Regions from separate parts of the Ectobacillus sp. OTK genome, predicted to be linked through region 1. Evidence: riboswitches for the same ligand, from Rfam matches in the RefSeq annotation. Region 1 holds a riboswitch; each other region holds the start of a gene.
What was found. Region 1 has a riboswitch for cobalamin ahead of AC6HZ4_RS27605 (HoxN/HupN/NixA family nickel/cobalt transporter). Riboswitches for the same ligand answer to the same signal wherever they lie in the genome.

Region 1 (2,201 bases):
AAGCAAATCCCCTTCCGTACAACGAAACGTAGGTCCTGGAATCGTTCCGTTATATGTCCATCCTGGAAATTTAATGCCTTTTGCGATTTCAATTTCTTTATCGATGGCAACAACTGTATATTCACGCAAAATTTGACCGTTAGGAAGTCTAGTGACCTTCCCATAATCAAATTCAGTCAGTAGTTTTTCTGCCATTTTATATCCTGAAGTTTTTATACTGTCATTCATCATCTGACTATGATCTGTATTACTGTGGTTTTTGGTATGAGATTGCGCTTTAACCGAAGGGGTAAAAGGCGCTAAACTATTTAGAAAATAACTCCCTGCCAAGCCTATGGCGCCAGCAGATCCCAACTTTAATATATCTCTTCTGGAAAATTGGTTTTGTTCAGACATTTTTAATCCCCCTAAAAAAGTTTCCTTAACGCAAAAATATGTTGTTAAGCTAAAATTTATTCTCAAAGGAAAGGTTTGTCAATGTTTATTTTTTAGGGTCACCGAAACAATCTGTAAACTAAGTGTCAAATTTGGATTTAATATCCATATTTTATTGCTTAATCAGCAGCATTTCAGGTAATTACTGATATGAAAACACTGGATTAGAAGTAAATTTTTCTTATTTCATAAAATTAGTTTAAGTCTAGAAAAACTTTCTTCAGTAAGCGACCTAAAAGAAGTTCTTCTAAGATTTAAAGATACGTTGAATATCAAGTCTGTTATGGTAATCTAACATGGATACAGGTTAAATATACTGTGATTCTCTTATTAGCCAATTAGGATGTAAACTAATACAGAGTTATAGCATAAAAAATTAAGTTTTACATTTTGAGAATTATACGTATAATCAAGTTACAACATCATATTGTAAGCAAACTAGGTGCCCTTGTGAGAGCAAGGGGTAACAGGGAATCGGGTGCAAATCCCGAGCGGTCCCGCCACTGTAATTGAGGAGTTCTCTATCATGTATGTCACTCAACCATATCTTGGGGAAGACGATAGAGCGCGATGATTCAAAAGCCAGGAGACCTACCTAGGTTGTAACACCAAAACAGCCTTCGCGGAAAGGAGAGGTGTACGGAGATGAAGCGACAATTGTATTCTGCCATTTTGTCGTCTATTTGCGCGTACCCATGAATCCTTAACCAGTTAAAGGTTAAGGTTTTTTTATGTCTTGTTTATTTATAAAAAGGGGGAATTTTCACATGGAAACTGTATCACTTTTTTTACTTGTTTTTGTATTAGGGCTTCGACATGGACTAGATGCGGATCATCTTGCTTTTATTGATGGACAAACTCGTTATAATTGGCGAATGGGCAGTCCGTTTGCACGTTGGGTGGGTACATTATTTGCATTGGGTCATGGAGGAATGGTAGCTGTAATAGCTAGTATTTTAGGAATGGTGATAGAGAATTTTTCATTCCCAACTTATTTTGATAATATTGCATCCTGGGTGTCGATTGTTTCTTTATTCCTTATTGGAACGTTAAATACTTATAATCTATTGCGCACCAGAAATAATCAGGAAGAATTTCAATTGAGTGGATTAAAGGGTAAATTTATTCCTAGAGTTGCTAAGGGAACAACAAATCCTTTACTTATTATTTTAGTAGGGGCTTTGTTTGCCTTGGCTGCCGAGACGGTAAGTCAAACGGCTGTCTGGTCTTTAGCAGCAGGGAATGCAGGTGAATATACACCTTTACTTTTAGGACTAGTTTTTATGTTTGGCATGATGATTACAGATACAATTGATTCATTAATTGTCTATAAAATGGTGAATCAGTCAAGCAAAATCGGCCAGTCTGCGTCAAGAATCCTGGGTTGGGTGATTGTTGTCTTAGCGTATGGGGTTTCCTTCTATCTGGCATTTACCTTCTTTAATCCGTGGGCAGAACTCAATTTCGAAATCGTGGGAATCATTCTTTTTATTTTTTTAGTCGCCACTTTTGCCTTTGTAAGTGTTCGATCTAGGAAACAAAGCATTGAAACACATACTACAAATTAATAAAAAAAGCTCTGACAATTTTATGGTGTCAGAGCTTTTTTGTTACTTATAAGATAGCAAGGGAGCACTGAAAAGGGCTGTGATTTTAAAACATCATGATCTTTTTTAGTGCCCTCACAAGTTCTGAGGGATTTTTGTTCTGTTCACAACATTCCTGAAAGCGGAAGTAAAGCTATGAATCCAAATTATAATCCGTTT
Region 2 (2,201 bases), on a different replicon from region 1:
TGACAATTTGCTGCCCTGTTAATAATCCCTTAATCAGGTCTACGTATGTTTTGTAGCCAATAATAACATCACTTTCCTGTAATGCTTCTCTTGCCCGTTCTGTAATATGTTCAAAGCTTCCCGGACCAAAGCCAATTACAAGCAATTTTCCTTTCATCTTAAGCGCCTCCCTTCCAGCATTCTAGCAACATAAAAACCCCTAGCCCTAGACTATACATCCCTGTAATTGAGCCAAGTGCAAGAAAAAGAATTCTTCGAAGTCTAGCCTTCATAAACCCCCAAGACAGACAAAATGTGATACATATGGTGGAAACAAGCAGTCCAATCACAAAAAGAATGAGTTGCATCGTGGCAGCTAATGTGCTGTTCAGATCAACCGCATGTGAAATGAGAGCAATTTGCGTAGGGCTCTCTACTCCAATTCCATGAATAATCCCTATTAAGAAAGCACTCGCAATCCCAAAGGAAACAGGATGTACTCTCTTTTGTTGTTTGTCCCTTCCAAAAAGACTTGCTATATACTCATATACAATTTGTATGCGGCTTTTATGCTCATACTCTTTTTTTTGCCGGAAAATCGAATGCAAGATTACGATCCCTAAAATAAGAAGTGTTATCCCTACTCCCGCTTCCATCCACTGGCGGACAGCAGATGAGAAAGTTAAGCCGATAAAAATAGATAGTAATCCAATAACAAACACAATAAAACCATGTCCGAAAGCATACATAATTCCAAGAGAAAGTCGTCTTCTCTTTTCAGTTTCGCTGCCTACCATATCCGCAATTGCAGCCACATGATCTCCGTCCATTCCATGCCGAATTCCTATAAAAATCGCTAGCATAGCAAAAGTAATTGCTTCCATTTAGAACTTCTCCTTTACGGGCTTTGATACCCCAACAATACAATCTGTTTGCTCTGGTGCGACAAAACCAGCATCGCTATATTCGTATATGACCGCATCCTCTATAACCTGTCCTCCAGCTAAATGCTGCCGCACAATCTCCGTACCGAACTCCGGCGTAACAGCCTTATACCAGGTTCCTTCTGGATACACAATCATCACACAAGCATCCTTGCATCGTCCGTTACAGCGCGTTCTCGTTGTATGTACAACAGAATCTAAATCTAAATAGGCAATCTCATCGCGAACCGCCTTTGTAACCTCCTCTCCTCCCTTTCTCATACAACTGCTCCCGTTACAAATTAGTACATGATGCTTTGTTCCTCGTAGGTTCCAAGTTGTCATCCTAATCCCTCCTATTATCCTAATAAAATAAAATGCACCTCTATCGAATAGAGGTGCAGAATATACGCATAACAAAAATGCCGCGATATTGCACTTCCCCTATAAGCCCGTAGGTTTCGTGAAACAAATGAATATAGGTAGGTCTCCTGACTTCGGATCTTTGCTTTCTTGCGTCTTCCCGATCAGACTCAGTGACATATGTGCAAGAAAACTCCCCTATACAGTGGCGGGTACCGTGACGGATTTTAACCGTTCTTCCCTTTTAAGCACAACACGCGCTGTGCACCCAATTCAAATCATATGCAATTTTCTTCTTTCCAAAAATACAATTTAAGGAAAATGATCCTTAACGATAAGGAACAGAAATTAATCAAAATGCAAAAAATCCGCTCAGTGGAATTTGAGCGGATGAAATAGACATAAAAGGGCAAATAGATATGAATCCCTTTGTCATCATCGCTTCCCATTCTCCATCCCCGAAGAAATTGAAACTTTATAAGATTAAGACAGGTCTCCTGGCTTGTGTATCATTCTACTTTGAGCCCTTCCCATATAAGCTGCCTCTTACAAAAGCATTCTTATACAGTGGTCTGCTCATTTCGTTCACACTTACAGTTGCGGGGACAGCTCCGGATTCTCACCGAATTCCCTTTTAAGCTTTATAGCATCTTATCCTACTGATTGATAACATAATATGTAATTTTCTAACAATTAGAACCCTGAATATTTCTTATCATATGATAGATGAAATATATCAAGTTTTCAACAAATAATTAAAAAAATTTTCAAAATTACAGACTCTCAATCACTTCCCATCTAATATTTCTAAGAAATGTGCAAGAATTCTAGCAGTCAATCCCCAAATCACCCGATCCTCGTAATAATAAAAATACTCATCCAGGCCTCGCACCTGCCAGTTATAATTTTTACCTCCGACAATTGCATCAAAAGGAA
Region 3 (2,201 bases), on a different replicon from region 1:
TTGGCAAAACGGTTCATCACGATAGAGAAAAATTGAATTAAAATATGATTCAATGAAAAAACCACCTTAATGGCATGGAATGAACATTAACGAATGTCGTAATTCATGAAGCGTATCATGAACGGGAGCGTAACCGGAAAAAAGAGTGGTATAAAGTACGATACCCGCTAAAATAGCAACCACGGTTAATTGCATCGGGAGTGACAAAAAGATATTTTTAAAACCTGTTTTCTTGGTATGTTCAAATTTATACGACATGAGTACGCTCTCCTTCCGTTAGTCGATTTGCTTTTTTCAATCGTGTCACACCTATACCTAAAAGCATTCCAATTATAATTATAAGTATCAAAAATGCTAATGTTTTCATTTTGACAAACATTGGAGGATGGAATGCTTGCACTTCAACCTTCATTTTCTTTTCTGAGATCACAGAGTTTGTCTTCGGATCGATGAGGGAAATGGTTACTTGATGTTCTGCTCCGTCAAAAAACTGCATGGCAAATTTGTATGATCCGTCAACAGAGCGACTGTTCATAGATAAGATGTGTGCCCCATCTTCTAATCGTACTGCCTGAAAACGCACTTCAAAAGGCCCTTGTTCTTGCGTTTCCAATTTCCCTTCAAAAGTGAAGGGCTCTCCTACACGGGCATGATAGCCTTCTGCACCTCCTACATGTGATTCGTGGGCGAATGCAGCGGATGACATCGTCAGTATAAAAATGAGAACCAAAGCTAATATGAATTTAGATCGCATGTACGTTCTTCCTCCTTTTCGCCAATACAAATCCGGCAATGAATCCAAATAGAGCTAGAGAAACAATGAAAATAATCGCTTTTTTTACTTCGACCGGATTTTCATGGATATTGATGAGAAGTTCATGAGTTCCAACCGATTTACCTTTCTCGTCCATGACTTCTACTTTCATTTGATAGTCGCCGCGAATAGGGAACATGTAGTCAAATGAAGCTTTCCCATTTTCCACAGAAAAGGTGGAATTTATTAATTTTGTACCTTCAACCATGGGGAAATCTGTTGGCGAGAAAAATTTTCTCTCTGGGCTACTAAGAACAATATGCGCGGAGCCGTTTTGAATATCCGGAAGCGTTAGCTCTACTTTAGCGGTATCCAAATCAGGCCGTGCTTCTTTACCCTGTCCATTTTTTACTTCAACTTGTACTTTTTCTTCCGCCATTATCGATGTGAGCGGCATCATTGATAGAAACATTATAAAGGCGAATACACTTATGAAAGTCGTTCTTATCATTACAATCTTTTCCTCCATTCTGAAAAATAAAAAACACCTTCTACAAAAGTGCAGAAAGTGCAAATAAAAGCTAAAAAGGCCAGAAAAAGGCCCAAAAAAGCTCTTTATTTCACCTCCCCTATCCTCGTAGGCTTACTTGTGATAACAAGAAAAAGGCAGGTCTCCTGACTTATGGATCAAACGCATATTACTGAATAACACATTCAGTTTGCATAAGCCTTCCCATTTTGCACAGTGACTTACGCATGCTCTCCAATTACAGTGGCGGGACCGTGTCGGATTTGCACCGTTCTTCCCTTTTAAGAAACACCCTCGGTGTTTCACCTTTTCCCAAATATATTTAACTTTTAGATAAATCATGATAATTATAATCGATATTTTACTTACTGTACATGGTAGTAAGAAGAAACAATTGCAGGGGGATTATCCACATCGCCATCAAGGTAAACTAATTAAATACCCCCAAAACGAAAAAATGCGTTATTCTTTCTCTATCACCATGGAAAGGATGGCACATTTTGTATGATGTGTTCTGTATCTCAAGAATTACCTTCTTTAATCCTATGTTGTCGTTTATATACGAATTTTGATAAACTGACACTGCCTTCATATAAGAGTAATACTTGTCCTAATCTTCCCAGGTTGGTTGACGCTTTGGATTGCTGTGCTAAGCGATACAGGTGCTGCGCTTCTTGTGATTCTCAACAGTATGTGTTTGTTACGGAACAAATAAGTTTGTATGGGGCTACCTCGTAGCTCCATACCTTACATAAAAAAACAACAGGGAGAAAGGGATTCCTATGAAAAAAATGCGTGTAAATGGACTGCTTATGCTTGTTTTCATGATTACAATCTTAGGAGCATGCAGCGGTAGATAAATTAAGAGACCTGCTGAATTGGGAATTAGAAAAGTTCTCATACACAGGTCAGAATGGG
Region 4 (2,201 bases), on a different replicon from region 1:
AAGCGGTAATTGAAAAGCCTTTTCCTGCAGCTCTTGACGGACTGTAAATGGTGCTTGCCGCTCTGCTCTATACGTATGCAGGCTGCGAATCGCTTCCTGAACTTGTGTATTGTTTCGAACTGATGATTGATTTAATGCTTCTATAGCTTCTACACTTGCAGTAATTTCTGTCTGCACTGTTTCCTTTCCTTCTTGCAGTCCTTTTGTAAGTACAACAATTTCATGTAATTTTTCATCAGCAAATGATAATGCATCTTTTAGAGTCTCAGTGAGCGTTTCTTCGCTTTTCACTGTCACAGGCACATGCAGTAAGCTTGATGAAGGCTGCACAATTAGGCGATCTTTTGAAACTACCTCTGCAATCTCTGTAAGAATGGAAAACTTATCATCAAGATTTGCACGCCATATGTTACGCCCGTCAACTACTCCAGCAGCAAGCACCTTGTCTTCTGGGAACCCGTACTTTTTCAAAGCAGCAAGATTCTGGCCGGAATCATGTACAAAATCAAGTCCAATTCCTTGAACAGGAAGTGAGATGACATCTTTGTAATGTTCAATGCTCTCAAAATAGGTTTGCAAAATTACCTTTATGTTTGGTGCTGCTTCATGCAATGTTTGATAAATATCATTGCATAACGCAACCTCTTCTTTCGAAAGCGTTGTTGATAAAATCGGTTCATCGATTTGTACCCACTCTGCACCTTCTTGTTGTAATGTGCGCAGGATGTCAGCATAAAGCGGTACAAATTGATTAACAACTGTTTTAAATTCACTTTTTTGATAGCCTTTTGACAGCTTTACAAATGTTACAGGTCCTAAAATAACTGGCTTTCCATCAATATTAAGTTTTTGTTTAGCCTCTTTATAAAATTGAAGCGGACGGTTTTCAACAAGAGCAGGTACCGCTTCGCCCAGCTCTGGAACAATGTAGTGATAGTTTGTGTTAAACCATTTTGTCATTTCAGACGCAACCGCACCCTTAGTGCCCCGTGCTATATTAAAATACGTTTCAAGCGATACTGTACCTCCGCCATATTCAAAGCGTCTTGGCACTAAGCCGAACATAACAGCTGTATCAAGTACATGATCATACAAGCTAAAGTCTCCAACCGGGATCAGATCAATTCCTTGCTCCCTTTGCTTCTGAAGGTGCTGCAGGCGAATCTCTTCAATTTGCTTTAAAAATGCTTCTTTTTCTAGTTTCCCTGCCCAAAACTGTTCAAGTGCTTGTTTCCATTCGCGTTTTTCACCAATTCTTGGATAGCCTAAATTTGAGCTTTTTACTGTATTCATCGTATTTTTTACACTCCTCATATGTTTGTATTTTCATCCCCAACTAAAAAATCTCCCTTTTCTAAATAGAAAAGAGAGATTCATACGCATAGCTAACTAGAGTTGAGATATCCTGATTTTCTCAACACGTATTCCTCACTCCTCTCTATATCCTCGTAGAGTACAAGCGCACACAACAGGCAGGTCTCCTGACTTAGGCTCATCGCTTCTTATCCCTTCCCATTTCAACATGAAACAGTGGCTCATTGATAAGTCGCTCCCCATCACAGTGGCGGGACCGTGCCGGCATTTCACCGGTCTTCCCTTTTAAGCTGAGTAAATGATTTACACAGCACCTAATGCATTTTGTTATGTAGTTTTTAATAAGAAAGATGCTGGGTCTCGGCCCGCTTTTAGCTTATCCCTTCCTAAATATAAAAAGCCTCTCTATTCCAAATAGAGAGGCTTCATTATTTATGGAATCCCCTCTTATTTGTCAAAGCAATATGCTTTGCAGGAATTAGCACCTTTTCAACAAAGCTGTTGAATGGTTGCCGGGTTTCACAGGGCCAGTCCCTCCACCGCTCTCAATAAGAGTTTTTAGTATCTTATTAATATTTTGAATTTAATAGCCATGTTAACATAATAATCTCAGGGTGTCAAAAAGAATTTTCAAAAAATATGAATCTTGAGTGATTCCCGGTCCACTGTTTGCGATAGGCTATAATACAGAGCTACTGCTTGGGAAAGCATTATCCCCTCTATTTGGAGAAAAAACCATCCAGAAACATCCAGCCTATTTTCGTATAGAAAAACGACCTTGTCAATTGACAAAGTCGTTTTCCATAGTCTGAAGCAGAGCGCTTATTGCAGCTCTAAATGCTGACGAAGCTTTTGTGAAATCTGCTGACGTGTTTCATCTGATACAT

Region 2: linked by a shared signal. The riboswitch ahead of AC6HZ4_RS12915 ((2Fe-2S) ferredoxin domain-containing protein) and the one ahead of AC6HZ4_RS27605 (HoxN/HupN/NixA family nickel/cobalt transporter) in region 1 are both predicted to bind cobalamin.
Region 3: linked by a shared signal. The riboswitch ahead of AC6HZ4_RS04740 (hypothetical protein) and the one ahead of AC6HZ4_RS27605 (HoxN/HupN/NixA family nickel/cobalt transporter) in region 1 are both predicted to bind cobalamin.
Region 4: linked by a shared signal. The riboswitch ahead of metE (5-methyltetrahydropteroyltriglutamate--homocysteine S-methyltransferase) and the one ahead of AC6HZ4_RS27605 (HoxN/HupN/NixA family nickel/cobalt transporter) in region 1 are both predicted to bind cobalamin.

Annotation. Positions count from the first base shown of each region.
Region 1 covers NZ_AP048548.1:81,264-83,464, reverse strand. Annotated here, with positions in the region: gene AC6HZ4_RS27610 (multicopper oxidase domain-containing protein) at 1-396, opposite strand, end outside; cobalamin riboswitch at 859-1,048, shown strand; gene AC6HZ4_RS27605 (HoxN/HupN/NixA family nickel/cobalt transporter) at 1,203-2,003, shown strand.
Region 2 covers NZ_AP048547.1:2,611,815-2,614,015, reverse strand. Annotated here, with positions in the region: gene cobJ (precorrin-3B C(17)-methyltransferase) at 1-157, opposite strand, end outside; gene AC6HZ4_RS12920 (HoxN/HupN/NixA family nickel/cobalt transporter) at 159-863, opposite strand; gene AC6HZ4_RS12915 ((2Fe-2S) ferredoxin domain-containing protein) at 864-1,247, opposite strand; cobalamin riboswitch at 1,367-1,552, opposite strand; cobalamin riboswitch at 1,736-1,934, opposite strand; gene AC6HZ4_RS12910 (NUDIX hydrolase) at 2,053-2,201, opposite strand, start outside.
Region 3 covers NZ_AP048547.1:957,482-959,682, forward strand. Annotated here, with positions in the region: gene lonB (ATP-dependent protease LonB) at 1-53, opposite strand, end outside; gene AC6HZ4_RS04730 (CbtB domain-containing protein) at 67-258, opposite strand; gene AC6HZ4_RS04735 (hypothetical protein) at 248-754, opposite strand; gene AC6HZ4_RS04740 (hypothetical protein) at 744-1,226, opposite strand; cobalamin riboswitch at 1,403-1,608, opposite strand; partial or broken gene AC6HZ4_RS04745 (SCO family protein) at 2,066-2,201, shown strand, end outside.
Region 4 covers NZ_AP048547.1:5,129,002-5,131,202, forward strand. Annotated here, with positions in the region: gene metE (5-methyltetrahydropteroyltriglutamate--homocysteine S-methyltransferase) at 1-1,293, opposite strand, end outside; cobalamin riboswitch at 1,455-1,647, opposite strand; SAM riboswitch class I at 1,759-1,869, opposite strand; gene tagU (polyisoprenyl-teichoic acid--peptidoglycan teichoic acid transferase TagU) at 2,137-2,201, opposite strand, start outside.